DNA from 3 places in the Paenibacillus sp. B-A-8 genome. Region 2 is predicted to be linked to each of the others. Evidence: riboswitches for the same ligand, from Rfam matches in the RefSeq annotation. Region 2 holds a riboswitch; each other region holds the start of a gene.
What was found. A riboswitch is a leader RNA that binds a small molecule or an ion and turns the genes downstream of it on or off. The one in region 2 is predicted to bind cyclic di-AMP.
Positions count from the first base shown of each region.

Region 1: another riboswitch for cyclic di-AMP. It lies ahead of ACN6MV_RS16050 (C40 family peptidase); the one in region 2 lies ahead of ACN6MV_RS16860 (APC family permease).
Region 3: another riboswitch for cyclic di-AMP. It lies ahead of ACN6MV_RS15830 (C40 family peptidase); the one in region 2 lies ahead of ACN6MV_RS16860 (APC family permease).

Region 1 covers NZ_CP183882.1:3,623,439-3,634,573, reverse strand. The annotation lists gene ACN6MV_RS16120 (hypothetical protein) at 1-176, opposite strand, end outside; gene ACN6MV_RS16115 (dihydrofolate reductase family protein) at 224-493, opposite strand; gene ACN6MV_RS16110 (hypothetical protein) at 515-772, opposite strand; gene ACN6MV_RS16105 (IS110 family transposase) at 1,068-2,333, shown strand; gene ACN6MV_RS16100 (hypothetical protein) at 2,729-3,076, opposite strand; partial or broken gene ACN6MV_RS16095 (IS110 family transposase) at 3,239-3,664, shown strand; partial or broken gene ACN6MV_RS16090 (glycosyltransferase family 4 protein) at 3,648-4,176, opposite strand; gene ACN6MV_RS16085 (hypothetical protein) at 4,199-4,477, opposite strand; gene ACN6MV_RS16080 (hypothetical protein) at 4,633-4,797, shown strand; gene ACN6MV_RS16075 (MarR family winged helix-turn-helix transcriptional regulator) at 5,595-5,906, opposite strand; gene ACN6MV_RS16070 (ketopantoate reductase family protein) at 5,959-6,915, shown strand; gene ACN6MV_RS16065 (CueP family metal-binding protein) at 7,168-7,722, opposite strand; gene ACN6MV_RS16060 (Ig-like domain-containing protein) at 7,867-8,244, opposite strand; gene ACN6MV_RS16055 (hypothetical protein) at 8,470-8,655, shown strand; gene ACN6MV_RS16050 (C40 family peptidase) at 8,884-9,351, opposite strand; cyclic di-AMP (ydaO/yuaA leader) riboswitch at 9,356-9,487, opposite strand; gene ACN6MV_RS16045 (TVP38/TMEM64 family protein) at 9,671-10,252, opposite strand; gene ACN6MV_RS16040 (DUF6803 family protein) at 10,424-10,909, shown strand; partial or broken gene ACN6MV_RS16035 (hypothetical protein) at 11,029-11,135, opposite strand, start outside.
Region 2 covers NZ_CP183882.1:3,770,795-3,780,594, reverse strand. The annotation lists gene ACN6MV_RS16870 (DsbA family protein) at 1-411, shown strand, start outside; gene ACN6MV_RS16865 (disulfide oxidoreductase) at 408-872, shown strand; cyclic di-AMP (ydaO/yuaA leader) riboswitch at 1,070-1,228, shown strand; gene ACN6MV_RS16860 (APC family permease) at 1,352-3,169, shown strand; gene ACN6MV_RS16855 (iron-hydroxamate ABC transporter substrate-binding protein) at 3,372-4,379, shown strand; gene ACN6MV_RS16850 (FecCD family ABC transporter permease) at 4,600-5,655, shown strand; gene ACN6MV_RS16845 (iron ABC transporter permease) at 5,655-6,689, shown strand; gene ACN6MV_RS16840 (ABC transporter ATP-binding protein) at 6,776-7,576, shown strand; gene murB (UDP-N-acetylmuramate dehydrogenase) at 7,729-8,640, shown strand; gene ACN6MV_RS16830 (hypothetical protein) at 8,701-9,036, opposite strand; gene ACN6MV_RS16825 (ABC transporter ATP-binding protein) at 9,251-9,800, shown strand, end outside.
Region 3 covers NZ_CP183882.1:3,591,233-3,602,367, forward strand. The annotation lists partial or broken gene ACN6MV_RS15805 (IS256 family transposase) at 1-1,062, opposite strand, end outside; gene ACN6MV_RS15810 (hypothetical protein) at 1,389-1,976, shown strand; one part of gene ACN6MV_RS15815 (IS1182 family transposase) at 2,118-2,688, shown strand; one part of gene ACN6MV_RS15815 (IS1182 family transposase) at 2,688-3,472, shown strand; gene ACN6MV_RS15820 (response regulator transcription factor) at 3,668-4,366, shown strand; gene ACN6MV_RS15825 (TVP38/TMEM64 family protein) at 4,494-5,093, shown strand; cyclic di-AMP (ydaO/yuaA leader) riboswitch at 5,226-5,358, shown strand; gene ACN6MV_RS15830 (C40 family peptidase) at 5,363-5,833, shown strand; gene ACN6MV_RS15835 (asparagine synthase-related protein) at 6,183-6,659, shown strand; gene ACN6MV_RS15840 (DUF2933 domain-containing protein) at 6,969-7,163, shown strand; gene ACN6MV_RS15845 (four-helix bundle copper-binding protein) at 7,368-7,715, shown strand; gene ACN6MV_RS15850 (hypothetical protein) at 8,081-8,254, shown strand; gene ACN6MV_RS15855 (hypothetical protein) at 8,709-9,080, opposite strand; gene ACN6MV_RS15860 (hypothetical protein) at 9,322-9,507, opposite strand; gene ACN6MV_RS15865 (DUF2933 domain-containing protein) at 9,710-9,898, shown strand; gene ACN6MV_RS15870 (hypothetical protein) at 10,198-10,668, shown strand; gene ACN6MV_RS15875 (hypothetical protein) at 11,067-11,135, shown strand, end outside.

The sequences.
Region 1 (11,135 bases), 150 kb from region 2:
TCTAATTTTGGTCTATCTTCTTGATAAATCAACGACCTTGAGGGTTTCAGAGGTGCTTCTTCCCATCCATATCGTTGCAGATAGGTTATGAAATTTTCAATATTTGCAATCATCGACCAAATACCATAATCGCTAGGGGGTTGATTATGGTATTGTGATGGGCTTTTCCCTCCCATTGGATTCCTTTTAAGAAAATCTACATACTCTATAAAGTCTTGGCGTGTCATTTCCTGTAGAGTATAGTGATTTGGAAGGTCGTTGTTGGAATGATACGGATTGGATTTTTATTCTCCTCATACCGATTAGTAAGAAAGGGATTGTCCGTTAAAATTGTATTTTTGCCAACCATAATGCCCTGCACATTCCCCCGAAATAGATGGATGAATTCCATATCCTCATTGGAAAACAAAGAAAAAAGCTCCTTACTCGAATTACCTGCTCCCATAGTGAGCTTTCCGTCGATCGAAATTTGGCTGAATATCGTTGTTTTCATTTGGCTTCTCCCCGTCTCTTATTAGCTTTTAAATGCGCCCCAAGATGCTTGAAGGGTCTGTTCTATTTTTTTCAATGCTTGTTCAGGATTGCTCAAGCTCAGCTCGGTCAGACCTGCGTTCAGGGCCTCCCATACATAGATCATGAAGGGGTGCGTTGGCATAGGTTGTGTTTGATCCAAAAGCGACAAAATCATCTTTTTGTTAGGCGCAGCAGAGGCAGCTAGACGGTTCAGCACCTCTTCCTGAGCCGGAATCCGCTGCACACCCAGCGTCCACATGGTTTGGCACTCGTCACTCAGCATAAAATTCGTGAAGGATAAAATATCTTACTCTATGAATAATTTCATATGTAGGGTATTCGCGAAACTTTTAAACTAACCTGCCCGTTTGATTAACAAAAGCAGCCGATCACGTTGAGATCTGCTGTCTTCTTGTTTTTATTGAGCTAACGTTTCCCGTTAGAATTCCTGTAAAACGAAAAATTTGGAGTTTGAATAAAAAAGAGCGCCTCAGTAAGATGGGGTTACGCACGAGGTCATTGCCTCAAAAATCCCATCAGGAGGTCGCTCTACTATGAAGTTTAAAACACAAGAAAAACAAAATCAACTTATTGAAAACATTACCGTTCATCACCTTGTCGTCGGTGTAGATATTGCTCAGGAAGTCCATGTTGCCAGAGCTGTAAGCTTTCGAGGGATTGCACTCGGTACATCCCTGAAATTCAGCAACCATTTAGAAGGCTTCAATCTACTCAAATGCTGGATCCAAGATTTATTACAATCGAACAAGCTTCATAAAGTCATTGTCGGTATGGAGCCCACAGGTCATTACTGGTTAAGCTTGGCTCGCTGGCTGTCTTCGCAAGGCATTGAAGCTGTGCTTGTTAATCCCCATCTTGTTAAAAAGAACAAAGAAAACCGCGACAATACGCCATCTAAAAGCGATCATAAAGACGCGTTGGTCATCGCAGATATGATTAAAAATGGATATTATTCTCCAGTTCGATTTCTTGCAGAATCTTACGAAGAACTCCGTATTCTTATGGCGAATCGAGAAACGGTGACCAAACGTCTCAACAGTGCTGTAAACCAAATTCATCGCTGGGTAGATATTGTCTTTCCTGAACTGCGTCAGGTATTTAAGATTCTTACTTGCACCAGTGCCATCGCTACACTCAGGCTCTTCCCATTGCCGAAGGAAATCAGCCCTTTATCCACTGAACAAGTTCTTACTGGCTGGAAGAAATATGTGAAACGTCATGCTGGCGTCAAACGAGCAGAGCAACTTATTGCACTTGCGAAATGCAGTGTGGGTGCCACGCACGCACTTCAAGCCTACAAACTTCATTTAAAGCAACTCTTAGAAGAGTATGACTTAGCTCAGCGACAACTTGAACAGATCGAGCACGAAGTCCACATTATACTCGAGCGTATTCCTTATGCACAAAAACTGCTTGAAATACCAGGTCTGAATGCTACCAGCTTAGCAGGCGTTCTGGGCGAGGCTGGCGATCTAAGTGGTTATGCGCACGGAAATGCTCTACTACGCCATGCCGGTCTAAACCTAGCTGAAGCAAGTTCTGGGAAGTGGCGAGGAAAAATGGTGCTTAGCAAACGCGGACGCCCCCGTCTACGTCATTTCCTCTATCTCATGACAATGTGTATGGTTATGACCAACTCGGAAGTTCGGGCTTTGCACCACTACAATGTTAAGGAAAAGAAGGTAAAGAAGATGAAATCGATTATGAAATTGATTGGGAAAGTTGCACGTATGCTTGTCTGTCTTGCTAAAAGCGGCAAAACTTATGACTCGACTAGAGTTTTCCTACACGCAGCATAAAGCCAATTGATCCTCACCGGTTCATGTATTCGCAGGATAAAATAGCACGGAGTATCGGGAGACGTTCAACAAAAGGGCTCGGACCCGTTCCGTTAGAAAGACCGACCTCCACCCCTTAGTTAGATGTGACGAAGGAATGAAAGGGCTTGTGACCCGTTGAGACATGGGAGTGAGAATCACTAAGGCGAAATGGAGACGTGCATATATGGAATGATATGGGTATTAAATTAATACCTCTGTTTCCGTATGCCCTTCTATGTCTTCTCGGCCACCTGCTTCTTCTAATCTTTCATCTTTCGCACATTGATTAAGGAGAAATCCTGCGAATTCATGAGCCTGAGTGAGATAATTAAATCATTTCGAGGGAGTTGAATAATATCTTCCATTTTAGTTGTTCAAAATTCGTCGATCAACGAAACTCCTTTTGTAATTCGCATTCTACTATCTCGCAAAAAATCGCGTGTCCAGTCGTCTGGTTGACTCAAATCCCAGCTTTGGTGCATACCGACGAAAACGATAATTTCGCGTAGTCTAAGGAAGAGCCCAAGCTGATCCTTCCAGCCTTCAGGCATATGACGGCCATCCTCTGTATAACCTTGCTCGAAATGTTTAATGAAAAGTTCGTACTGCACCTTCCGTTCGGACTTCGAATCTTCCCCGAATACATACAGCAAGTAATAGAGCTGGATTGCAATGTCTTCGGCATACCAACTGTACTGACATTCGTCGAGCAGCCGATCCATTGACTGGCTGCCTTTGTGTCGTTATTGAGCTATCGTTTCCCGTTAGAATTCCTGTAAACTGAATAATTTGGAGTTTGAACAAAAAAGAGCGCCTCTGTAACATGAGAGTTGGATACGGGTCTACAGCCCTTTTAATCTCACCATTTAGGAGGTCGCTCTACTATGAAGTTTAAAACTCAGGACAAGCAAAATCAACTCATTGAAAACATTTCCTCTTTGCATCTGGTTGTCGGTGTAGATATTGCCCAGCAGACGCATGTCGCTCGCGCAGTGAGCTATCGGGGAATTGCTTTGGGATCGCCGCTTGAGTTCGGCAGCCATGACGAGGGCTTTCGCCTGTTCCGACGCTGGATTCAAGATCTGCTCAAGTCTTACAAGCTGAGCAAAATCATTGTGGGTATGGAACCCACCGGACATTACTGGCTGAGCCTGGCTCGCTGGCTCTCAGACCAAGGAATTGAAGCTGTTCTCGTGAATCCACACCTCGTTAAAAAGAACAAAGAAAATCGCGACAATACCCCATCAAAAAGCGACCGCAAAGACGCACTCGTCATCGCAGATATGGTCAAAAACGGCTTCCAGTCTTTTCGGCAACTTGTATAGCTTGCAAAACACCCTTATTCCGAATAATCCTACCTATATACAACAGATATAAATGTTTCTCTGTGCTAAATTCATATTCACGCGTATTAATCCCATTATATACGCAGAAGCCTTTGTTGTTCCCCATCAGATGGCGGGCACGTTTACTTACGTATACAGGGTATTTAATCCGCCGTTTGACCGGGATATGCACAGTGCATACCGTTGGGATTTTAGGATTAGTTACGCCGAGAGCGGAACGAAAAGTATGGTCATGGATAATGTCAACTCGCTCAGAGCCCCTTAGGATAGGGGATAAGCTTTGCCTTGCTCCTGCTCCCTAGAGCTGCAAATAAATAGACCTTATGCCCTCGTCTAACCAGTTCTTCCGTCAGCTCATAAACAATTTTTCCAGTCCCTCCTTTGATGGAAGGTAATGGCTGTGCATTTGGATAGTTCGAAATCACTTGTGCGATTGTTAATTTTTCACTTTTCGGAAATTTAATCGATTTTTTCATACAAACGAGATCCCCCCAGCTTTTACTTTTTAGCATATTGGGTTAATAGACTCTGACAGTCGGACACGAACCTGGAGATGTGAGTATTTTGAATATCAAGCTTCTGAATGCTCGAGTTAATTCTTTCAAGAAGAAACTGCAATTTCTTAAGGTTTTCTTCAGATAAATCCGTGAACATTTTAGGGTTTAGCAGGAAGAAACGGCTGAGAAATGCATCCAATTCCGCAAAATCCTTTTTGGTTAAATTAAGGGGACTAATTTGTATAGATTTCACCAGTGTTTCCGCCTTTTTTTTGCACATTTCCCGACTCCTTTTACGGGGTGAAGCCACAGAATTACGCATAGATCATTTCTCCTTCAAGGATTAACTTGGTGTTCAACCTAATTTTCGAACAGAATATCCCCTTTTTCATAACATACAGTATGAGTTACTTTCTTTTAAAGGAGGAGTGTGCGATGCAAAATAAAAAAAGGAATTCCAAACCTCCAGTCTCCCCCAGAGAGTTAGATAAGCTAGCCTTAATTTCTGCGATACTCCTGCTAATGGCTGCTGTAATTGGCCTATATATCGCTTGGGTTACTCTGAAGTATCCAAACTCGTCATCCGAACTTGTGATTTAGCTGTTCCTCAGGGTAAAAGACCAAGGATACAATAAACTATGCAATAAAACAAATCTTGAGTGGGCACCAATTGACATTCAAGAACGCCGGAAAAGGTCGGTTTTCTAAACTTTTCTGAGCCTCTGGAATGGCATTGTCCATAAATTGAATCCACCGCTAACTGAGATCCATTCTTATCTCTGTCCTTAAGAATTCAGGATCCTCATTGTAGGATGCATATCGCTAACACGCAATAACTATAAACCTCAGAAGTGGATCAGAACTGGCATGTCGGCAGGGTAGAGGCGTTTATACGTCTATATGCATGTGTTATTGTACCGATCCGAACAAGCAGGTTGGCAAACCTTAAATTGTGGCGGCTTTTGGATAGAAGGTTTGGCTTTTTTAGCCGATGATACACCAATTATTTAAGGAAAAGAGCTTCGCTTCTCAGATGAATGGATTATAATAAAACTTAAGTTAAAGTTGATAAGCACATACGGTTCTTAGATTACATGTCCTGTCCTCTAACATAATTATATCGGCTAACGGAACACATTCTTGGCCTATTTCGGCAATCAGTACCGTAAAAAAAAATAAACCGCAATTTATGCGGGTTCTATGCGGAACATACTCTTGTCATCCGACAAAAATGACATTAAAGTGCCCACATTAATGTCATTAATCTCCCTACAATGTGTCTCTTCTCACTTTATCACAGTGCAATAAAAAGTTGATCTTTAACAATGAAATAGATCAACTTTTTATGCAGATTGTAGGTGAACCTCCAATAATAAATATAAGTTCCCATCGAATGGCTAACAGCAGTTATTCTTATTTATCGCATTAATTAATAGTTCCAGACTCTCTACAACCTGTGTTCGTTTGTTCTCCGGAATATCATTCATTACACTCCCGAAATACGAATGAAGTACGGAATTTATATTCTCATGGAGTATCCACCCTTTTTTTGTTAGCCTTAGTTGGACATAACGTCGATTTTCTGGGTCCGTAATCCGTTCAACCCAATCATCGGTTACAAGATTATTTACAGTCCTGCTCATTGTACTTTTATCCAGGTTAAGCACATTGGCCAATTCGATCAGTGATACTTTACCAGCGAGTCCTATATGCTGATATTATTTCTTTGGTATTACTAATTACTTTTAGAGGAGAGATCACTTGAAAATTCTTATTTATGGTGCAGGCACAATCGGGAGTATTTTCGCTGGGAGACTTGCGTTGTCAGGATATGATATCACTGTCCTTGCAAGGAGGACAAGACTTGTTGACCTGAAAAAAAACGGGATGATTCTCGTGAATTCAGGCAACAACCGAGAAGAAATTGCAAAGGTAAATTTGATTGAACATCTGTTGCCAGACAATATTTTCGATTACATAATCGTAGTAATGCAAAAAACACAGATAGTCAGTGTATTGCCGATACTTTCTCAAAATAAATCAAAAAATATTGTCTTTGTAGTCAATACAGCATCTGGTTATGACGAATGGGTTCATGCAGTGGGTAGTGACCGCCTGATGCTAGGATTTCCGTCCGCAGGAGGAGAACGTGTAGACGGCCGGGTACATTACTTTATCGGCAAGGGATTCATGCGGGCTTTTCAGACCACTACATTTTCAGAATACAGTCGCCAAAAAACCGAAAGGCTACAAAAAATAGTAGATATTTTTAACAATGCCGGTATTTCATCAGTTGTAACTAGTAACATGGATATGTGGCAGAAAACGCATGTGGCAATGGTTACAAGTATCGGTAACGCTCTTTATAAATATAATAGTAATAATTTTGCTTTGGCAAAATCATATGCAGATATTAAATTAATGGTTCTGGGGATAAAAGAAGGCTTTGCTGTGTTGACTAAATTAGGCATTAAAATCACACCTTCAAAACTTCACTATTTAAAACTTCCCGTTTTTATGATTGCCCCAATTTTTAAAATTATCATGGGCACAAAGTTTGCTGAAACAGCCATGGCAAAGCATACAGCCGCAGCAAAACCCGAGATGATCTGCCTTCAGGAAGAATTTGATATGCTAATCAAAAAGAGTAATGTGGCTACCCCTTCTATTGATAAGTTACGAAAAAATCTTTTAAAAGAATTGTGTAAGGGGACATGAAAACTGCACCTCCTAAGCATCCCCCCTTAATCAGGATTGTCCTTTTTATTCACGCTTATGTAAGAATTGATTTTTTTAATTAATTCAGGAAATTGATCAGCGTCTGGTGATCTCCAATATAATCAGATAGTGTTGCAGACGGTGCGAATGAAATATTATCGGTTCCCAAAAGTCCAAAGGGGTGCTCCCAAGCCAAGTGGCTACTGGAGCGCCCTATTTTTAGAGTTCCGGAGTCCTATCCACTTGTAGATTTTACGATAACTGCATCGTAGTGATACAAGTATTGTCCCCTTCCGATGTTGTGAAGGAAGAGGTGCTGTTCTTATCATCGTAATCAATCGTTACGTGAAACGTTTGGTCTCGCGGTAGCCAGAGATCAATAAAACCATTGTCATGGGATTTAATAACATCCTTTATTACCACTTTGTTATTGTGGTCGGTTACGGTGACATTAAATGATGTATTCGCCATTTCTCCCTGACACCCAGCCAGGTTATGTATGGCACAGGGATGTGTTTGGCTAACGTAAGGCGCAATTGAAACGAAAAACTCATCCCTCGGCAGGCCGTAGGTCAATTTTTGATCATTATCCGTTGTCACTGTCAGCTGATTTGATGTAATCGAAGCCGATTTGGCTTTGGCATTACCCATGCTGTAGTCATTCACCAATTTTTTAATATCGTTTGTTTGGGCTAGCTTTTCACCAATCGGCTCAGTTTTTCCCCTGTCAGCGATTGTATAGGTGCCCAAAGCTACACCAATCAAAGTTATCGCTATAGCCGTGGACATAAATACTTTTTTATTCATGAAATTTACTACCTTCCTTTTTACATTTAGTGCCGTTTAATATTACATCTTTTGCTCTGGCCAATCTATTTCCAGGGATCAGGAACTGCTGGGATTCAGTTTATAATTTTACTGGCATCATGCTCATAATTCTCTTGTTAAGCATCAGTGTTTGTGATCAGAAGTTACCACATTTATTACTACAGATGTTTTTTTGCCGCCTGAATTTACATTAATGGTAGCCTTTCCTGAAGCAACCGCTGTCACTAATCCACTTGCATTTACCGTTGCTACTTTAGAATTACTTGAAGAATAGGTTATCTTTATTTTCCCGCCTTTGGGTGAGGTCACCGCGGTGGGCTTCAGCTGAAAGGTTTCAGATGGCCTTAAAGGATTAGAAGGGCCTTTGACTGCAATTGAAGTTACTTTTACCGCTTGTGCCGCTTGTGTCGCTGGCGTTAAAGCAGCTGGACTGGTGATTGTTAATGTTAAAAAAGCTACAGATAATGTAGCTGTTAATACACCTTTTTTCAATACCTTCATTCTTAATCTCCTCACAGTATAGCAATACATTTTGGAGAAAGTATGAAGATATGATGTTCTTTTTAAAAATAATTAACGAATCCGAGTGAGAGTGTAGACTTCTTCCAAGTTGTCCAACCAAAAGAAATTGGGCTTCTACTCACCTACCACATATAAAATGTACATTTAAGTGTTACCATGAGAGGGTATTAAAGAGTTGAATTATACTACTAGGAGGAATATTATATGAATGGGTTAAGTGGATTATCAGGTTCAGCTAATATGCCAAAGAACTGTGGAATGGATGGAATGCATACGGGAACAGGAGACAAAAAAATCACCAATCACGAGCATGCTAAAGAACCCATTCAAAACCCAAAGGCAAATATACTGGACGAATATCGTGGGCAAACTATTGATATTAGGTTATAAGAACATCACATACATACCCTAGAGCAAACATATGATTATATCCATTTGAAAAGATATTAGTGACCAACATACAAAGGAGTCCCCATGATATATAGGGGACTCCTTTGTATGTTGAGGAGGAATCTGTGGGATTAGGGAAATGAGAAAACAGACCGTTCTGGGATCTTCTAAAAAACTAGGGGTATCCTGCAGCCATATATGGCTGCTGGATACCCCCTCACCTATTACTTAATTAACCATACTAAGATAACTCTCTTTATCTACTACACGCCGAGCCGTAACATAACGATCTTTGTAGTATCTTTCGGACAACTTGCTTATGCTTACTCCCTTGCTGCTTGAGGAGTGGGCGAATTGATCGTCGCCTAAGTAAATTCCGGCATGGGAGATACCATTACCAAAGGTATTAAAAAACACCAAATCTCCTGATCGTAAGTTCTCTTTTGCAACGGGTGTCCCTACTTTAGCTTGTGACTGGGAAGTGCGTGGAAGATCATCCACATTAAACTTTTTTAGTACATACAGGATGAATCCGGAACAATCGAATCCTGCCTTAGTGGTTCCACCCCATAAATAAGGTGTCCCGAGTACCTGATTCACTTCACTCTCCAGTTTTACCTCACTTGCAAAAGTACTTGGTACAGCTGTTGTGAAAATAACTGCAGCTCCTAGTAAAGATAAAATGACTTTCTTCAGAACCTTGTTCTCCCTTCAATGCCTACGGAGTTAGCTGAGGGTTCGGTTAAAGGTTCCCTATATTCTCTTGCTCACAAGAATAATTCACCCGGAATGGTTCCCCCGTTTTCAATACGAAATTCGGCAGTTGGTTAATATTTTGTAACTAATTACACTTTAATATATCAAGAAATCGCCTGTCAATGCTTTCACAAATTTTATACTTTTATTTTTAAACTACATAGTTTCTACACTTTTTTAGTGTATAATGCAGATTTTCGAGCTTTAATTACGCAAAAACCCTATTTATATAAGTAACTATTTTTCTATTGTCCATGCATTATCCCTTTTTCTTTCTATCAAGATAAAAAATAATGGTGCTCAATAAAAGAAACAAAATTGTAATCATTAACTTGAATTTAGTGTCCATTAGATTAACATATCCATAGCCAATGAGTGTCTCAAGTAGCAACGATGGTATTTTACCTATCGCAGAAGCAACTATAAAACTTGAAAAGCCTACTTTGGAAATAACGCAGATTAGAGTGACTAATGATGAAGGAATTAACGGCGCTGATCGGACAATTATTATGCTAAAAAACTGACGCTTCGGACTTAATGATTGAATCTGGGACTGCCATTTGATGGTTTTATTCGGACGATATTTCTCCTTATAAGTTAAGGTACCTTTGCGATAAAGAAGATAAGAGACGGCTGCCCCTAAAACTTCTCCGATCCAAGAGAGAAGAAACCCGGGAACCACACCAAAGACTAACATATTCACAGTCGTTAGTGCCACTGATGGAATGATTCCTACAACACTTATGACCACATTTATCAATAAACTTATGAGGACTGCCCAGGCTCCCCATACCATCAGCCACCGCATGAGTAATTCTGAATCCACTCCTAGGTATTCCATACTTCCCCTTCACTTTCAATCCACGTAGTATACCTATCTTCTAAACGAATTCTATACTCTATATCTTCAACTCTATTTTCCATCTATTGATACTCCTTCTCCAATCTCTTCTACAAACTTTCCACATATGATAACTCTTGCAGTAATTATATAAATGGAGGGAATTAATCAATGAACATGACTCATTACATGTCCCTTCTTATGGACAGCCAGCCGTGGAATCTGATCATCTTTATGGCAATCCCCGTCATTTTTGCTGAGACTATTACAGTAACCGAGTTCTTTATCCTTTTCAACAAAAACGTCCAGGGTGGATTAAAGGCGTTTAACCGAATCTGCAGTATTTTGGCCGGTCTCTACTTTACAGGAGTTTTCTTGTATCTCTTCCCGACAGCTTTTGTCCCTCTGACCGTAAATGGAGAGTGGCATTCCTGGGTAGACGTAGTCGCGGTTGGATTTTACCTCAGTGGCGTATTCTTCCTGCTGCCTCTGGCTCTTTTGGAGCTTGGGCTTATCGGCCGTAAACGTTCGGAAGAAGGAAAGCTCAAGCTTCACTTTATTCTCGTCAGCGGGTTTCTCGTTGTTGCACACATCGCCATGATCTTTGGGATGGTTAATCCTGAGATTGTAAGCGGAATGGCTGGTATGAATCAGTAATAAAGAAAGATTGCAAAAAGACTTCGAAGATATACTTCGAAGTCTTTTTTTATAGAAAACATCGAATGTAGGTGTCACAAACTTTTGTTTTTGTAAAGGATTTCTGTATCGCTAAATCATTATAGTTTTACTCGTTGTAAGCGAAGGGCATTTAGAACTACGGATACAGAACTTAGTGCCATAGCTGCTCCTGCGACCCAAGGAGCCAAGAGACCGATAGCAGCAA
Region 2 (9,800 bases):
GGAAAAGCAGCGCTCTACTTTGTAAATATGGCTTTCGTTGGTCCAGACTCTGAGACTGCCTCACTTGCTGCATTATCTGTATATCATCAGAATAAAGATGAATTCTGGAAGTTCTACGATGCTGTATACGCACAGCAAGGTGATGAGAGCGAAGAATGGGCAACTGAAGATTTCTTAGTAAGCCTTGCGGAGAAAGAGAAGTTAGCTATCGATTACGAACTGCTGCGTAAAGATATCAAGGATCGTACGTTTGCAGATGACCTAAATAAGGGCATGCAGCTAGCTACTGAAGCAGGGGTAACTACAACGCCATCCCTTTACATCAATGGAGTAAAGACTGCGGATCCATTTAACATTGAAGCGATTTCAACTGAAATTAATGACGCCGCAAAAGCTGTGGAGGCAAAGTGACAAAGTTCCTATCTTTTTGCAAGCGTAACTGCCTGTATCTGGCCTGGTTCGTCTCTTTAGTTGCTGTTGCCGGTAGCTTGTATTTGAGCGAAGTATTGAAATATGAACCTTGTAAGCTTTGCTGGTTCCAGCGAATTTTCATGTATCCTCAGTTATTCCTCTTGGGAATTGCAACGTTTCGAGGGGATAAACGGATAATCCCTTATGTACTTCCACTAAGCTTGATTGGTGGCAGTATCTCGATCTATCACTATGCGGAACAGAAAATTCCTGCGTTAAGTAAAGTTCTTCCTTGTACAATTGGTGTTCCTTGTAATAAGGATTACTTGAACTTTTTTGGATTCATTACGATACCATTCCTTGCGTTAATCGCTTTTGCTTTAATTAGTATTTTACTTTGGTACGGACGTAAGGAAGAAGAAGTGATGGAGTTAGATACAGAGGAAAGTTTAGGATTTTGATTTTCTAACTTTAAGTGATCCGAAAAAATGTGAAAAGTGATTAAAAACACGATCCAGAGGGATAATTGAAGAGAATGAAAGAGAGCATCCAATAAGACGCTGTATTTGCGCTTACTGGATGTTTTTTCATTCTTTTTTCATTTTTTTCAACGCTTTACTGTAACCACTTTGTAGACTAATATTAGACCTTGTGAGAAGTTGAATATGCGCTGAGTTTTCTTAGGAAAAACGGGGGAACCAAACTTGGCATTCGTGCCAATGGGGTGAATCGGAATGGGTCAATTGGACTTAAACCGTAGGGCTATACCACAGCCCGAATCCGCCAGCTAACCTCGTAAGCAAAGGTGGGATAATGACCATGCATAGCATGCGGATCATTTCCGTATGCTATTTTTAGTGTCTGCATTTATGAAATCCACCAATGAAAACAGCGCGCGGAATTTCCGTTTCAGCTCCCAAAGAAAGGAACTGTATCCACCATGGTAAGCAAGGTAAAACGACTATTGATCGGGCGTCCGATGAAGTCGAACGAACTCGATCATGAAAAGTTATCCAAGGTTAAAGCACTGGCTGTCCTGTCTTCTGATGCGCTCTCGTCTGTAGCCTACGGAACGGAACAAATTCTGATTGTACTAGTGGCTGCAGGGTTTACTGCCATCTGGTATTCCCTGCCAATTGCATTAGCCGTATTGGGCCTGCTGGCCATCCTGATTTTATCCTATCGGCAGACGATCTACGCTTATCCTCAGGGAGGCGGAGCTTACATCGTTGCCAAGAGTAATCTTGGTGTTCCGACAGGGCTTTTAGCAGGAGGGTCTTTGTTAGTGGATTACATTCTGACCGTTGCTGTTAGTGCGTCGGCAGGGACGGATGCGATCACATCGGCTTTTCCAAGTCTTCATAATCACACCGTTCTTATTGCAGTATCCGTTATTATTCTTCTTACTTTAATTAATCTTCGCGGAGTTACAGAATCAGCTTCATTCATCGCAATCCCAGTGTATTTGTTCGTGGTGTCGATTGTAGTGTTGATTATCTCCGGTATTATTAAATATGCAGCAGGTGGCGTGCATGCGAATGTCCCTGAAATTGGCGCTGCTGTTTCTAATGTTAGTTTGTTTCTACTATTAAAAGCCTTCAGTTCTGGCTGTTCGGCTCTTACGGGTGTAGAGGCTGTATCTAATGCTATTCCAAACTTTAAAGCACCTGCAGAAAAGAATGCAGCCAAGACCTTAATGGTCATGGGAGTTATACTTGGATTTATGTTCACAGGCATCACACTCCTGGCGTATTGGTACGGCATAGTGCCTGACGAAAAGGCCACAGTTGTTTCTCAGATCGCTGAATCGACCTTTGGTCGCGGAACTTTATATTTTTTCATTCAAGGTATCACAGCAGTAATTTTGTTCTTGGCGGCAAATACGGCATACTCAGCGTTCCCGCTGCTTGCATTTATGTTTGCAAAAGATAAATATATGCCGCATGCTTTTATGGTTCGTGGTGACCGTCTAGGCTTCTCCAATGGTATTATTTTTCTAGGTGTTCTGTCAGCACTGCTTGTAGCTGCATTCCACGGAAATACAGAAAGCCTGATTCCTCTTTATGCGGTTGGTGTCTTCATTCCATTCACATTGTCACAGCTAGGAATGATGGTTCATTGGTTTAAAACCAAACCAGCGGGATGGAAAAAAAGATTTGTTGTAAATACCATTGGTATGCTGACTACATTGACGATTACGCTTATTTTTATCATCACTAAATTTTCAAGCGTATGGATGGCTTTCATTTTCTTACCTGCTGTAATGTTCGTGTTCCACCGGATTCACAAGCACTATTTGAACACTGCAGATCAGCTTCGTATATGCCCGAGTACAGATAAACCTTTGATTAAAGGCAGCACGGTTGTTGTCCCTGTTGCCGGTGTAACACGTGCTGTACTGCATTCCATTAGCTATGCCAAGTCTTTAACGGATAATGTTGTAGCAGTATATGTTGGATTTGATGAAGAGGACATCCAAAAGATGGAGCAACGGTGGGAGGAGTGGAACCCAGGTGTACGCCTGATTGTACTTCGTTCCAGATATCGCAGTATTATTCGTCCGTTACTGAAATTTATTGATACAGTGGAGTGGAAGACCGCAGCAACGGATCATATCACGATCCTGATCCCACAATTTATCACTAAGCATTGGTGGCAAGCTGTACTTCATAATCAGACCAGCTTTTTAATCCGTTCTTACCTAATGAATTCAAAAGATGTTGTGGTAGCGACTGTCCCTTATCATTTGAATAAATAGTGAACCCTTAAGGAGAGGCTATATCCGGAACGTTCGGAATATAGCCTTTTTTGTATTTTAAAGAAGGAAATTGTTACAAATCCACAAAATTTAAAATTTATATGTTGACATAGAGAATGAGAATCAATATCATTTAAAAGTGAGACAGAGACAGTCAACATCTTTGAGAAAACATAGCTTGTACACACTAGGAGGGTATTAAATGTTTTGGTTTAACAGAAAAAGATTTGGAAGCATGAAATTAACGATGGTCGGATTAATGGTGATGGTGCTATTTTTATCCGCTTGCGGTAATAATAATTCCGGTAACGCATCAAACGCAGGATCAGAGTCTACGGCAGCACCTACTGCTGAAGCTACAGAAGCTCCTGCAGCGCCTAAGACGTTAACGGATGCAATGGGGCATGAAGTAACGATTCCGGCTAATCCAACGCGTGTACTGGGTTCTTATTTGGAGGATGCTCTGGTAACTCTGGGCGTGACTCCAGTAGCACAATGGTCCGTACCGAATGGTGTTCAGGATTATCTGGCCGCTGAATTGAAAGATGTGCCTACCATTAGCTACGATCTTCCGCTCGAGGCAGTAACCAGCTTTGCTCCGGATCTTATTCTCATCCCATCGGAGTCTTCTGTACAGAACGGTATCTACGACCAACTGAATAAGATTGCACCGACCTATGTGATTGGGGATGAACTAAATCAAGATTGGCGTAAATCGCTGCTCAAGATTGGTGAAATTCTGAACAAGACCCCTGAAGCAGAGAAAGCCATTAAAGAGTATGAAGACAAAGCGGCTGCTGCGAAAGAAGAGCTTGAAGGAGCTATTGGTCAAGAGTCCGTGGCGATTTTATGGTTGGTACAAAAGAACTTCTATATTGTAGATGAAACACGCAGTAGTGGTGCTGTGTTATACACAGACCTTGGTGTAACGCTGCCTAACTTAGTAACAGAAATTCCTGTTGGTACAAGAGCTACTTGGAATCCAATCTCGCTAGAGAAGCTTTCTGAGCTGACGGCAGATCATATTATTCTTGTAAACAGTGATAAGACTGAGGGTTCGGAGATCCTGGACAGTGCAATTTGGAAAGGTATCCCGGCTGTAAAAGCTGGTAATGTGCATGAAATGAGCTCAACAAGCAGCTGGTTATACAGTGGTGCGAACGCTGGCGGCAAAATTATTGATGATGTGTTAGAAAGTCTTGTGAAATAAAAAGTCGTAATTCACCATGAATGAGACTGATCTTTTGGTGGGGAAGGGCGTGCAGATCAAGTATCTTAGGATACTAAGATCTGCACCATTTTTTTATAAACCATTCCCATATTACGGAAAAACTACTCCTACAATTGTACAACCTAATTTTTTTTGCGATAATGAGAATGATTGTTGTTATCATATAGACTAATGTAACTATCGATTAAGGAGACGACTCATGGTTTCACCCTCAGATTTCGCAAATCGCAATAAAAATGATACAAAAAAAGCTCTACATACCCGACCGGCAGCTGCAATGGGTATTCTAGTGATTGGACTTGCTGCTATTGCCTTTGGACTGGCACTTTCGGTCTCGGTGGGTGCGGCAAATATCAAGCTAGCTACGGTATGGGAAGCAATATTTCATTTCAATCCAGATTTACAGCAACATCAGGTGATAAGAGAACTGCGATTTCCACGCGCGATAGCAGGTGCTATGGTCGGTGCTTGCTTCACAGTAGCAGGGGCAATCATGCAAGGCATGACAAGAAACCCGCTGGCGGATTCAGGTCTGTTAGGCTTGAATGCGGGAGCAGGTGTAGCGCTGGCCATAGTTTTTGCTTTTGCACCTTCGCTCTCCTTCACTTCACTTATGTTGTTTTGTTTTATAGGTGCCGCTGTAGCCTCATTTATCGTATTCGGAATTGGGTCGCTATCTTTTAATGGCCTTACACCGTTACGTTTAACGCTCGCAGGCTCTGCGGTAAGTGCATTACTGGTTGCTGTTAGTCAGGGTATAGCTATTCTTTTTAACTTATCCCAGGATATTGCCTTCTGGCTGGCTGGAGGAATGGGTGGGGCGAGCTGGACTCAGATCAAGATTATTTTTCCTTGGGTGTTCGTGGCATTAATCGCAGCGATGATATTATCGCGGTCCGTCACTTTGCTCAGCTTAGGAAGAGAAGTTGCTGTTGGTCTGGGGCAGCGGACAAGATTAGTGCAGTTGGCATGTATGATTGTTGTAGTCGTTCTTGCCGGAAGTGCAGTCTCAATGGTTGGCCCGATTGCTTTTATAGGACTAATTATTCCACATGTTACACGTTATTTCGTTGGTGTAGATTATCGCTGGATTATTCCTTGCTCGGCGATTCTAGGGAGCTTATTGATTATCTTTGCGGATATCGCCGCTAGAATGATAAATGCACCTTATGAAACGCCGCTAGGCGCTTTAATAGCCATCATCGGTGTACCTTTCTTTATTTACTTGGCGAGTAAGCGTAAGGGGGAGCTGTAATGCACAGATTAACCCTTTCTCCTAATGAAAAAGAACGCCGCACACGCGCCATTACAGTGTTATCGCTGCTTGCCATTTTGATCGTTGTTGTATTTATTGTCAGTATGAATACAGGATTTATGCGTCTATCCCCCCGGGAGGTATTACATACACTGCTGGGAGATGGAACTCATCAGCAAAAGCTAATTTTATTTGATTTCAGATTACCTCGCATCGTTATTTCATTGTTAGTTGGAGCGGGCTTTGCAGTGTCAGGCTGTATCTTACAAAGTCTCGCTCGGAATGCACTTGCTGAACCGGCTACGCTGGGCATTAGTGCGGGTGCAGGTTTTGCGGTAATCATTTTCATCTCGTTTTTTCCGGCTACAACAGCAGCTCCGGTATTCGTTTTGCCGCTTTTAGCGCTTGGAGGAGCTAGCTTAACCGCCGCTTTAATTTATATTCTTGCATATCGGAAAGCAGATGGTCTGTCTCCAACAAGGTTGATCCTTATCGGGATTGCGGTCGCTGCCGGAATCAATGCTTGCCAGCTTGTGTTAGCCCTTCGGCTTGATCCTAATAATTATCAATTTGTAGCGACTTGGATCGCCGGGAAAATATGGGGTGGCGATTGGAGATTTGTCCTTGCGCTGCTGCCTTGGATAGCGATTCTGTTACCGTTCGCCTTCTATAAGGCCCGTATTCTTAATGTATTGAATCTAGGAGATCATACTTCATTAGGACTTGGAATGCGCGTGGAGAAGGAACGTATTCTCCTTCTGGTAACAGCAGTAGCACTTGCCGGCTCCTGTGTCGCTGTAAGCGGAGGGATTGGCTTTGTTGGTTTAATTGCACCACATCTAGCCCGCAAGCTTGTGGGACCCCGTCATCAGGTATTATTACCGGCTAGTGCTTTGACAGGGGCACTCCTTATGATTACTGCGGATACCATCGGAAGATGGGTTCTGCAGCCTGCAGAAGTTCCAACAGGCATCGTGGTTGCGATCATTGGTGCACCTTACTTTTTGTATTTACTCGCCAAATCAAAAGTGTAAAACTAAGCTCTTTCTTACGAAGCAAGATAAATTATGTAGTTCATTCTAGGAGCATAGCTTCATAAAACTTTTAAGGAGTGGTTAACATGTCAGAACGTTTGAATACAGAAGAATTAAGTATTGGGTATGCAGAGGCTACAATTGTTAAAGGTTTGAACTTATCCATCCCTACGGGAAAAATCACCGCACTAGTGGGCGCTAACGGCTCTGGTAAATCAACAATTCTTAAAACTATGGCCCGGATCATGAAGCCTAAGAGCGGCAGCGTGATGCTGGACGGCAAATCGATCCATAACTTTTCTACGAAAGAGGTAGCTCGTCAGCTTGCGATCCTACCGCAAAACCCAACGGCTCCAGACGGACTAACGGTCTCTGAACTTGTCAGCTATGGTCGCTTCCCGCATCAAAAAGGATTCGGCACAATGACAGCTGAGGATCTCAGCATTATCTCTAACGCTATCACTGTTACAGGTATGGAGTCTTTCCATGACCGTCCGATTGACCGCTTGTCCGGAGGACAACGTCAGCGTGCTTGGATCGCAATGGCATTGGCACAAGAAACAGACATTCTATTCCTGGACGAACCAACAACATTTCTAGATATGGCGCACCAGCTTGAAGTTCTACAGCTACTGCAAAAGCTGAATGAGGAAGAAGGCCGTACCATTATTATGGTAGTGCATGATCTGAATCATGCTACTCGTTATGCGCAGCATATGGTAGCTATTAAGTCCGGTACTGTGGTTAGTGAAGGCTCACCTACTCAAGTTATGACACCAGAAGTACTGCGGGAAGTGTTTGGAATTGAGGCGGATATTGTTCCAGATCCACGCACCGGTGTGCCACTGTGCCTTCCTTATGAGCTTGCAGCCTATAAAGCGGTGTAAACATAATTGAAAATCATACAACGAACAGGCTCCCGTCATTGACAAGGGAGCCTGTTCGTTGTTACAGTTGTGGTTGCCTACAATTCCATGATACCACTACTTAAAATAGATCAAAGAACCATCATTTTCACATGGTTAAAGGAGCATGAAACATGAATATTGACAAAATTCAAGATGACCTAGAGCAATTAATGACTGCAGGAATAGTGAAGAGTCATGAAAACTTAAAAGATCACGTGTATACCAAAATGGGCGGCAAAGCTGATATTTTGGCGGCACCAGCTACTTATGATGAAATTCAAAAGATCGTTACATATGCTGAACAAAATGGGATAACCCTTACGGTACTTGGGAACGGCTCTAACGTGATTATCCGTGATGGAGGTGTGCGTGGGATCGTTCTGCAAACGGCAGGACTAACCGGAATGGGAATTCGAGATAATCTCTTGTATGCGGAGTGCGGCGCCAAGATTATTGATGTTTCCAGATATGCGCTGGAAATGGAGCTTACGGGTCTTGAGTTCGCCTGCGGCATTCCAGGAACGGTTGGTGGAGCGTTATACATGAACGCAGGTGCTTACGGCGGAGAAATTAAAGATGTACTGCATAGCGCGTTGGCTATAACTAAGAGCGGACAATTAGTGACTCTGCAAGGGGATGAGCTGCAATGGGGTTATAGAAAAAGCGTGTTCGCAAGCGGTGAATACATCGTGCTTGAGGCCAATTTTGCTATGACTTCTGGTGATGCGTTAGCCATCAAGTCGAAAATGGATGAACTTACTTACCTGCGTGAATCGAAGCAGCCGCTTGAGTATCCATCCTGTGGGAGTGTCTTTAAACGTCCTCCAGGTCGTTTTGCGGGTCAGTTAATTCAAGAGAGTGGCTTACAGGGAACAAGAATCGGTGGTGCTGAGGTATCCAAGAAACACGCAGGATTTATTGTAAATGCAGATAATGCAACCGCCAGTGATTACATCGGGTTAATTCACCATGTAAGATCGACTGTGAAGGATAAATTCGGGGTGGAGCTGGAAACTGAAGTGGAGATCATTGGAGAAGAATAACCTCTAATTAGTAAGAGCCCACAGATTACTGTGGGCTCTTTTGCTGTTATCACTTATGGTTCAATCCACTGATAGGGTGTATTTAGCTCTATCTGTAGTTATTTCCGCCTTGTGATCACCTATATCCTCAATACGAAGCCCGTCAATAGCTAAGTCATAGGTGGAATGTGGTAGAGATACTAGCTCACCATCAGCGTTTAAAGTGCTGCCAAATCCTTTTAATATTAATGCACTCCCTAGATAATCATCGATAACATCCTCCGCACTCCGGAACTCAACTGCCTCCAGATTAAAATGAATTTTATCCAGATCACGAAGCTCTTTCTTTTCAATAACAATGGTTTCATTTACATGACTGTTAACCCAGTCCATCAATTTCTGTATGCTTTGTTCCATAAGATGATCCCACCTTTACTTCAAAGATTATTAGGTTTAAGTTACCCTTTTTGTAGGATTTGAATCCATATTTTTGCCACATCTGAGCGAAAACGAACAAAGGATGGTGCTAAGCTATAGCGAATGTTACAGAATAGCAACAGCAGAGATAATCCTCTACAACCAGAATAAGGATAGATAGATATTAACTATTCGAAAAAGGGGGTAGTGTCATTTGATTCAGCTAACAGAGGTCTCCAAGTATTATCAGGAGAGGTGTGCGGTTGATCGAATAACTTTTGCAGTGGAGAAGGGAGAGGTCTTTGGGTTTCTAGGTCCCAATGGTGCTGGTAAGACGACCACGATGCGAATGATGACGGGTCTTCTTCAGTCTACAAGCGGAGAAATTTTAATTAATGGCATGAATATTTTACGTCATAAAAAAGAAATTCATGCCCAAATTGGCGTTGTTTTCGAGCTTCCCAATCTGTATATGCGTTGTTCTATCCGAGATAATCTAGAGCTGTTTGCTGACCTGTATAGGGTAGCAGCCAGTCGGGTGAATGAAGTCATGGAAATTCTTCAACTGTTAGATAAGGAAAAAGCTAAGGTAAGTAGCTTGTCTAAAGGCTGGAAGCAGCGTGTCCTAATCGCCAGAGCATTATTACATAAGCCTCAAGTGTTGTTTTTAGATGAGCCTACGAGTGGATTAGATCCAAATTCAGCCTCACTCATTCGTAATCACATCAAGAAAATTCAAGATGAAGGTACAACTATTGTCTTAA
Region 3 (11,135 bases), 180 kb from region 2:
TCCAAGTACACGATTTTCTCCGCCGCGTCCATATTGGTCAGACTATTCATTGGTTTGAGTCGCTTACGGATTTCCTTATTCATTCGCTCGATCGGATTCGACGTGTAGATGGCTTTGCGGATCTCCGCCGGGTACTTGTAGAACGTCAGTAAGGTTGACAACTGTTCTTCCCATGAGGCCATTTCTTTCGGGTACAGCTTGCCCCACCGGGCTTTGACCGTATCGAATGCGGCCCGGGCTAACTCTTCATCAGGTGCGGTATACACGGTCTTAAGGGCTTCAATGACATCGGTTTTGTGTTCCACCCGGATTTTAGGAAATGTCGCTCGCACTTTGTGAACCACACAGTGCTGCACATCGGCTTGAGGATACGTTTCTTTAAATGCAGCGTCGAGTCCCGGCAGGCCGTCAAACACCCCCAGCAGGACTTCCTGTGCACCACGGGTGTAGAGGTCTTTTAGGACTTCCCGCCAGCCCATTGGAGCTCTCTTGACCGCCGACGTAAAACCCGAGGATTTGACGATGTCCCTCTTCAATGCCCATGGCAAAATAGATGACTTCACCGTCGACGGTGCCTCGTTTGAGCTTCACATAGAGACCGTCCAGGTAAATCACGGAGTAGCGTTGGGCGAGCTGACGCGCCTGCCAGTTCTGAATGTCCTCCAGCACCGTTGCGGTAATGTTGCTCACGGTCGTTGCGGAATAATGGCTGCCGAACATACTTTCAATGAAACGGGCCACGTCTCGTGTGCCCATGCCGCTTTTGTACATTTGGATCACCGCCTCTTCCAGCCAGCCGTCTCTGCGTTGATACGGTTCAAACATTTGTGTCTGGTAGTATCCTTTACGGTCTCTAGGCACCTCTAGATCCTCCAAATGACCGTATTTGGTGTGCAGACTCCGTTTGTAATATCCATTGCGGCTGTTACGCTCACCCGCTTGCTCATTCTCCATGAAGTGCTGAATTTCCGTTCTCATGATAGATTCCAAGTTGTCTTTGACAAACGTAGTGACAAGATTTTCAAATAGATTATTCATGAGATTTTCGGGTACAATAGTCATCGAGTAGGGTTCCTTTCTTGGTGGTTTCGCAATCCCGAGAATACCCTACTTTTTTGTTGCCTGCTAGGCTCCAAATCTTGGTACACAACTTACTTTACGCCATCCCTTTACTGAAAAAATTGCTGAATTGATAGAGAACTTTAGGGGCAAAAATAAAGAGATACGCAAAAAGATTAACCGAAAAAATCCGAGATAATGGGTGTTAAACTGACTTTTGATGGAACAATATTAAGCTTATCAGCTATTTTAGGTAATAAATACAATGACTTAGAGAAGGAAGATCTAACCTCTAGAATATTTATGCAGTATACAATGAAGCTAAATATATGAGAAAAGGAAATGCAGAGTTCGGAAGTATAACTTTGGATGTTTCCAAATACATGAAGCTTAAGTTTAATAATCTGAATAAAGTGAAAAGAAATCTATATAAAAGACCTGAAATTAGTGATTTAGATGATATATATACTAATGGAGCTGAATTTTTAGAACATTCTATTAAAACTGAAGAGTATATTAAATCTGGTGAAAAGAAGTTAAATATTTCTCTTCAACTTACAGACTCAATTAGTGAAACCTTGGTTCCTTGTAGTGTACTAAGCTCTACGTTTTTATCCTCAACAAGCCACATTAAAGATACGATTAGATCAGCTGATAAAAAGCTGGGAACATACAATAACGAATATAAGAAAATTCTTATTTTTAACAACAATTTTTATAGACTGATGACGGGAATAAATGACGGATATGAAGAGTTAATTCGTGAGATACGCAATAATGTTAAAGAAAGTATTATAGATGAGGTATGGATTGAATACACAGAAGTGTTCACTGAACTTGATTATTCTGATTACATTGAAGCAGTTTCGGAAGACAGAAAAGGATATGAACGAATATTACGAAAAGTGAAAAATTAGTTCACTGAAAAAGCTTCTTTTAAGAAGCTCAGGCTGTCGAGAAAGTCTCGACAGCCTTCTTTATGCCCTAATTATTTAAGACGACACCGCGTTAATGTTGTATAATATAGGTAACTATTTATAGAACGGATGGTGTGTTGAATGTTACGTTCCAACCGAGAAAGACAACAATCCTACGAATTTGTTTCCATAGAAGATTTGGTCCCCGAAGACCACTTGCTTCGAAAGGTGGATAAATATATCGATTTTTCTTTTATTGATGAAATGGTTCGACCGCTATACTGCGCCGATAACGGACGCCCAGCTATAGATCCAGTTATTTTATTTAAGATGATTTTTCTTGGATACTTTTACGGTATTCGTTCCGAACGTCAATTGGAGCGAGAAATCCAAACCAACTTGGCCTATCGTTGGTTTTTGGGTCTAGGGCTTAGCGACAAGGTTCCTGACCATACAACGATTAGCTGGAACCGGCGGACCCGGTTTAAAGATACAACGATTTTTCAGGATATTTTCGATGAGATTGTTCTCCAAGGTATTTCGCACCGAATGATTGGCGGACGTGTTCTCGTGACCGATTCGACCCATGTGAAAGCCAATGCGAATAAACATCACTATACCAAACAACAAGTACTACAAAATACCAAAGATTACATTGACGAACTCAATACCGCCGTGGCTGATGACCGGAAAGAACATGGAAAAAAGCCCTAAAACCCAGAGAGGAAGTGAACGAAGAGAAAGAAATTAAAGTGAGCACAACTGATCCAGACAGTGGATATATGATTCGTGATGGCAAACCAGAAAGCTTCTTTTATTTGGACCACCGTACGGTCGATACCAAGTACAACCTCATTACCGATGTGCACGTAACGCCCGGAAATGTCCATGATTCCGTGCCCTATTTGTCGCGTTTAGGTCGCCAGCAAGATCGTTTTGGGTTTGCAGTTGAGGCTGTTGCACTCGATTCAGGATATTTGACTACACCGATTTGTCGGGGGCTACAAAGACGAAAGATTTTTGCCGTGATTGCTCACCGGAGGTTTCACCCCAAGCAAGGCTTGTTTCCAAAGTGGAAGTTTACCTTTGATCCCGAACGTAATCTATATGTTTGTCCAGCGAGTCACGAATTGAAATACAGAACCACAGACCGCAAAGGTTACCGACAGTATGCTTCCAATCCGGAGTATTGCAAGAGTTGCCCGTTGCTGGGTCAATGTACACAGTCCCGAAATCATCGAAAGGTGGTAACCCGGCACGTTTGGGAGGACAGTAAAGATTGGGTTCGGAACAACAGGCTCAGCAAGTCTGGCAAACAGCTGTACCGCAAACGAAAAGAAACGATTGAGCGAAGCTTCGCGGATGCTAAAGAGCTCCATGGGTTTCGCTATTGCCGTTTGCGCGGACTCCGGAACGTCAGGGAACAAGCACTGATGACGGCAGCCGTGCAGAACATGAAGAAGATGGCGATCCACCTGGATAGCCTGGAAAAGTAGGGGTAATCCCCCTACTTTCCCGATTTTACAGCCACCTAAACATGAAAAGAAACCCAAGATATTAAAATAACCTGGGTTTCTCGACACTCTGAGCTTCTTTTAAGAAGCTTTTTCTTTTCCTAAAAATTAACTTACATTTTTTCTACACAAAATTTATATATAATAAGGGAAATTGGAACGGAGCAGGTGAACATATTGTCTATACATCAAGTTTTAATTGCAGATAGTGAATGGAATATGAGAAAATCGCTTCGGTTTTATCTGGAGAAACAAGGGTTTTATGTAAAAGAAGCGACTACAGGAACAGAAGCACTGGAAATGTTAAAGAAGTACTCATTTGATATTATATTATTGGATATTATTTTGCCTGATATGGACGGATGGCAAGTCTGTAAGGTAGTCAAGGAAACCGTTTTTGTACCTATGCTGATATTAACGGAACAGGGAGATACTAAGGACAAGATTCGCGGGCTTAGGATTGGAGCTGACGATTACCTAACCAAGAATATTGAACCTGAAGAGTTATTAGCCCGCATATACTCCATTCTCCGGAGGGTAGCAATTACAAAATCCATGTTTGAAAAAGAAAGATCCCTTGAATTCCCTGGGTTAATAATATATCCAAAAAAGAGGGAGATTTATATTGATGGGATCTTGGAGGGGTTTTCTCAAAAGGATTTTGATTTGATTGTTACTCTTGCTCAAAGAAGAGAAAAAACTTTTACCAGAGAGGAATTGGTGGATAGTGTATGGGGATATGATTTCGAAGGAGAAAATCGTGTAGTTGATACCCATATAAAGAAAATTCGCCAAAAATTCCAAAACGCTGGGCTTAAATATAGTCCAATTCAGACGGTTCGGAGTATAGGGTATAGATTTTTTAAACAGGATTGAACAATTTATATAATTCAATATTACCTATAAGGACACCATGAGATTTTAGTGCTTGGTTATATGTTGATTGTTGTAGCTTTGACGTTAACTGGTAATCAGAATTAAATCATTTTAAGATGGTGAGCTGATGTTTTCTATTTATTCAAAACAAGTTGCAGAATTGTTAAGTGCGCTGGGGATATGGTCATTTCTGATAAGCATTGGAATTAGTATTTTTATAAGTATCATCGGAGTAATTCCTTCAGTTTTTATGACCACCGTAAATGTTTTGATTTTCGGATTCTACCCTGGTTTTTTGCTCTCGTGGATTGGTGAGGTCTTAGGTGCAGGGGTATCCTACAATTTATATCGATTAGGTGTTCAAAGAGTGAACAAGCTTAGAAGGGTAAATTATCTGTGGTTAAATAATCTTAACAATATGACTCCACTAAGGCAGTTTTTCATCTTGTTGTTGGCTAGGCTCATACCCTACGTACCATCCTCCATTGTAACATTGGTAGCCACCACATCCAGTATGACTTTCTTGAACTATATGTTGGCAACTGCTGTAGGCAAGCTTCCCTCCATTTGGTTAGAAACCTTACTTGCTTATGGATATGTAAAAGTAGAAAATAAATCAATGAAAATAATAATTACAATAATGTCACTACTTTCTCTATATATTATTATCCATACAAGTAAGATGAAAAATGGTAAGTTGAATGAAATTCACGAAAATGATCACTAATCCTAGAAATTTATGCATTGTACTATAAAATTGTGTGGTATTTGTGTTGTTTGAAAATAAAAATAGAAAATTTTATATCGGATTGACACAGTGAATATAAATACAATACTATAGCAATAGTTACAAAAAATTAATTAATTATTGCCGAATTTCGTATTGAAAACGGGGGAACCATTCTTGGGTGAATTATTCTTGAAAGCAAAGGAATATAGGGAACCTTTAACCGAACCCTCAGCTAACTCCGTAGGCATTGAAGGGAGAACCTGATTCTGAAAAAGTTTATTTTATCCGTAGTGGGGGCTGCAGTATTGTTCACTTCTGTTCCTGCAAGCACCTACGCAAGTGAAGTAAGTATTGAAAATGAAGTGAAAGAGGTATTGGGGACTCCTTATTTATGGGGGGGGACTACGGCGGCGGGTTTTGATTGTACGGGTTTCATATTGTATATATTAGATAAATTTAATGCAGGTGATTTACCGCGCACATCACAATCTCAAGCTAAAGTAGGCACACCCGTGTCTAAAGATGATCTTCGCGTAGGAGATCTGGTCTTTTTTAACACTTTTGGTACAGGAATTTCCCATGCAGGCATTTATGTAGGTGATGATCAGTTTGCTCATTCCTCAAGCAGTAAAGGCGTAAGAATTAGTAGACTCTCAGAGTCATATTATCGTGATCGTTATGTCACTGCTCGCCGTGTAGTGAGCGAAACTAGCTACCTCAAAATGATTAGTGAATGATGAGTTTGTAAGGTCAGCATCTGTTTTTTTACCTTTTTAATTTCTGGGTTTGTATGCATCCTCTTTAAGAAAAAGACTTCTCACAGGTTGTATTTTATTGTGAGAGGTCTTTTTGCGTCGAGGCTTAGTGTTTAGTGGAAGGTGTGAAAAAACGGTAATAATACAATTGACATACCCCCGAGGGGTACCCTTAGAAGATCGATTTTTCGGAAATGCCAACATTTTTTCTGAAGGTGAGAAAAGGTCTCTCGTTTCTTTCCATCCGGATCTATATAAATACTGGGAAACTACGACAGAAATCACGAAACCTATTTACGCGGGGCACAAAGGTTTAAAAGACGTAACCCGTATGCAGTTAATAGATCTTAACCTTTGGTTGCCTGGTGATATATTAATGAAAGCCGATAAGATGAGTATGGCTCACTCTTTAGAGGTTCGTGTTCCTTTCCTTGATAAAGAAGTGTTTGAGATTGCCCAGAAAATTCCTGCTTCATTATTGCTCGCAATAGGAACCACTAAATACATCTTACGTAAAGCCCTGGAGGGAATCGTACCTCATTCTGTGTTAGGTCGTCCAAAATTAGGCTTTCCTGTGCCTTTGAAAAAATGGTTATTAACCCCAATGGGTGATACCATCCTTCAACAAATTACAGAGAGTGGGGTGGACCAATGGATTCAACTAAATGTTGTTAAAGAGATGTTAAAACAACATCGAATGGGAACGGCCGATTATTCCCGCAAGATTTGGACGATTTATATATTTTCGTTGTGGCATTCCATGTATATTAAACAGTCTATATTCAGGCAAGCTCTAGTCAACTCATAACTCGATAATAGTAGTCAATTGTAGTCGCCTAATTTTGAGATAGCGTAAGCTACCGAGAGGAAAAATATTCAGATATGTGATCCTATCCATCTTAAATCGGGGACTAAATCAACAGTTGGTTGCGAATTATGGAATGACTGGAGAGGAAAAGGAAGGAACATGGTTGTTATTACCCGGATTGCTTTTTTCAATCACTTAAGCAAGGAACAATAACTTCATGAAATATGCAAACTTTCAACATCATATCCACATACAACTCTTCTACAATAAAAATATTAAAAGAAAGCAATTTACAGAGGAGGTACACAGATGGATTGGTCTTTGCTATTGCTGTTGATTTGTCCACTGATGATGGTATTGATGATGTTTGGGATGAGAGGAATGCATGGTAAAGACTCTCATTCAAACCAGTCACAATCCAACTGGACACTTCACGAAGACTATAATGAGTTAAAAGTAGAGAACGAACGAATGAAAAAGCAACTTCTAAGCTTGTCTAAATAACTCATATTAGAGAAAAGCATATAAAACTCCATTGAAATCGCCCATGGATAAATGGAAGACCTTATTAACCATTTTGACGGGGCGATTTCTTTGTACAAGCTATAAATCACGAACTCAGTCTGGCTAGATTTTGTATATAAATACACTTTTAGGATAATATAACTTAGGATGAACAAACATTAAAATTATGAAGGAGTAATAAAAATGACGACAATTTCACATTCTTCGGTTCAACATTTTCAAAGTTGTATTGATAGTTGTAACGACTGTATGCAAGCATGTGAAGAATGTTTAACCTCTTGTCTTAAAGAGACAGACGTGCAAGCAAGAATTCACTGTATCCACACTTTGCGTGATTGTGCGGATATCTGTGCAACAGCTGCCCAATGGATGGCTCGTGGAAGTATATACGCAAAAGAATTTTGCCAAGTCTGTGCAAAGATCTGTGACGATTGTGCTGCAGAATGTTCGAAATTTCAAGACGCACATTGTCAGAAATGTGTTGAGTATTGTCGTAAATGTGCAGATGAATGCCGTAAAATGGCTTCGTAAAGTTGAGGTTAGGTGATTGAGGGGAGCAATGAACGGAATTTTAGATAGTTGCACCCATGAGAAATAAAGAAACGACGAAAGCTAGTAAGAGCTTTCGTCGTTTTGCAATAGTTTATTATTTTTTAGTAACATTGACAGACTAATTCGCCCTTCGTCTAGTGTTGTCATCTAATTAGGATAGGCAATGTTAATTTGTGTTTAATTAGTAAGTCCATATGCTCCCTTATTTATCGATGTGTAACGGTGGGAATATGTTGATGTGTCATGGAGAATAATGGGATTAGATCTTGTCTAAGCCATCATACCAGCCGTATAACCATCCATAATGTTCGTTCGTTAATATTGTAATAATCTGAGGAGTTAAGATGGACAACAACCTAAATAATTCATTTCTGTCCCTATTCAAACCGGAAACAGCAAGCGGAAAAGCTGGAAAATGCTTCAGTCATACAGTCCGTGGTATATCTCTATGGCCTGCCGTGAAGCTCAAATGTGGCATCATCGATGGAGAGGCTGCCACTTTGCCATGGGATCGATGAAGAAGGAGTGCTCTAGAGGGATTTGAATGGGGAGGCCAGGAGGACCAAAAAAAAGGCCGGTAATGGGTTCAAAAAGACTTCTGTGACCATGATGCTCTTTGGGTGGAGGTTCCCCCCCATCAAAGGAAAATCACCCACCCAGCGACATACATATACTGACTTCCACTAACTTCTGTGTGAAGAAGGAAAAAATACTCAGTCCGCTAATCCGGTCTGCTTGTAAAACAGAAAGAGCTTTACTTTCCAAGCTCCATTGATAACTCTGCTTTGTTTGTTCAACCATAGCACCACGCAGAAAAAATAGTTAGGGTCAACACTGACAGAATAATAGCGATTAAGATGCTACATAATAAAGCAGCGCCTCCCCACTGCAAAAATGTTTCTAGCCCTTCGATAAACCTATAACCAAACCATAAAACATACTTACACTCCTCTAAACGGTTTATCTATTGATTTATTTGTGATGCTCTGAATGCTCCTCTTGTTGATTGTTTTGTTGTACGGGCTTATCCAGAAAATCCGAAATGGATTGAGGTACCGCTGTAATAACCAGGATGATGGATATGATCGATGAAATGAAATATACCCATGCCGCAGGACGATCTTTTTTCCACCTTCGTTTCGCTACAACGATAAACCATATGGACAAGAGAAGAGAGATGACTAAAAAAATGAGTTTAAGAGATGGAGCCATGGAGAAGAGCCCAGCACCTAAGGATGTTAATCCTAAGGCAATCAACAGGGTATGAAGCCAATGATGTGCAGATGCAAAGAGCGCGAAAAGGACAGAACTGATCGATTTGAGTAAGGTTCTTTCTTTTTTCAAGGGGGTTCACCTCCTTTATAAATTCTTTACACTTATTATAAGGATGAAATATGGAGTTGAGATGAAGTTATAACGAAGCGATGCCTGTTAGCAGAAACAACAAAGGAGCCATACCAATGTAATTTTAGCGGGGGATTTTGATGATCAGTCCATTGTAAAGGTAAGCGTCAAACGGCCCTCATCCTGATCTCAAGGTTTGGGCTGTTTGACGCTTACGATTTATTTGGTATGTAAGTAGCTCCTAGACCTTAATATCAACAGTTTGCCCTCGATACTGATCCGGTATTTTTGCCGTATGGTTCTGATGAGTGGCCTCAGTGTGTTGGTAATTGGTCGTTTGCTTAATTGCAGCCCCTCCATGCATACCTTCCATTCCACAATTTTTTGGCATATTACCTGCACTTGATACCTGGCTCAAACCTGTCATAAATAATTCCTCCTTGTTGTTTCATTTATTTAATTCCATTTAAAAATACCATTAATATGTGTCGGTTCAATGTAGACATTAAGGAGTTAAGCCAAGAATCAATAACTTCATGGAATGCCCAATGTTTCAACATCAAATCCACAAATCACTCTTCTATAATAAAAATATCAAAAGAAAGACAATTTACAGAGGAGGCACACAGATGGAATGGTCATTGTTACTATTGTTGTTATGTCCACTGATGATGATATTTATGATGTTTGGGATGAAAGGAATGCCTGGTCATGGATCTCATTCGAACCAATCACAAGTAGATTGGACACTTCACGAAGACTTTAATGAATTAAAAGTGGAAAACGAACGATTGAAAAAACAATTAAATATTGACTAGAAAATTTTATAACTAACAATCGAACAATCGTCCTAAGCTAAACGAAGGTGTCACACAACCTACCGTTTAGATAGGGCGATTTTTTTGTTCATTCACATATCAGGGCTATGCATCCCGATTATTTATATTTTTCCTTATTGTTTCTCCATACTTTCCCAAAATTCCGTTGGTATTCTTTTCTTACGGCAATAAAAAAAGTAGATAAATGTAGAGCTGCTAAAAGGAGGCGGGAATTTTGCTTTGCGCAATATTATTGGAATCGCACTTATCGTGATTATCATAATCAAGTAGCAGAATTAATGTCTTCTAGTTCTATCAATCCACTACTGATTGGGCGTTACCAAAGAGGTCTATATTTCCTGTCTGAGGGAGCATATCTTTTGGATCAACTTAATCAGAATATAAATAAAATGGTTAGATTGACGGAAGCGACGAACCTGGACTATCAAGTGTATGTCAATCGTTACAATGTATTGTTCCAAAACAAGGCAGTATTAAGTAATGTACCTCAAAAACTTACGATGCCAAGGAATTGTTTTTTATCTAATTTATCAGAGAATGCTGTAGCAGAGTCTACCGTAGTCGGAGATGTGCAACAGGCAAACAAGGCTATATATCAAATGGCTCAAGCGATAATGGAATTTGATAGCACAATTCAATGGGTAGATAACCAAACCAAGCAAACGATGTTGCAGGCACAACAGGCTTCCGAAGCAATGAATATGGAGAACGCAGCTACAACAAGTCAGACAAGTGGTTTAATACTGTAAAAAGTACTGTTATCATAGTGACAAGAGACGGTATTTGAACACTTCCAATCGAAAGAGCTGCTCATAGTCTGATTGCAACCAAACCGCAATAGGTTGAAAATGATCAGACGGTTTAATTTTTAGGAGGGATAAAAATAATTAGGTTTGATTTACCCTGAAATTGTATTGAATCTATGGAGAAAGATAGGAGTATAAAAATAATAAGGCTCGGCCAACCTATTTGTAAATTAATAGAAGGGGTGTTGAATTTGGGGGCATTGGGTACTCTTTTTCTTATAGCGGGTACAACTACAGTATGTTCTGGAAAGACTCAGCAGGTCTTTCCCATAGCACATGTGATTAATGATATATATTTACTGTCCCAGCTTTCGGATGAAGTCATACATATCTAAGGGAATATGAAGACGAGGAATTCATTCCATAAGTTACTGGCTCCAATCGAAGTATACGTTTGTGCGGATGAAGTA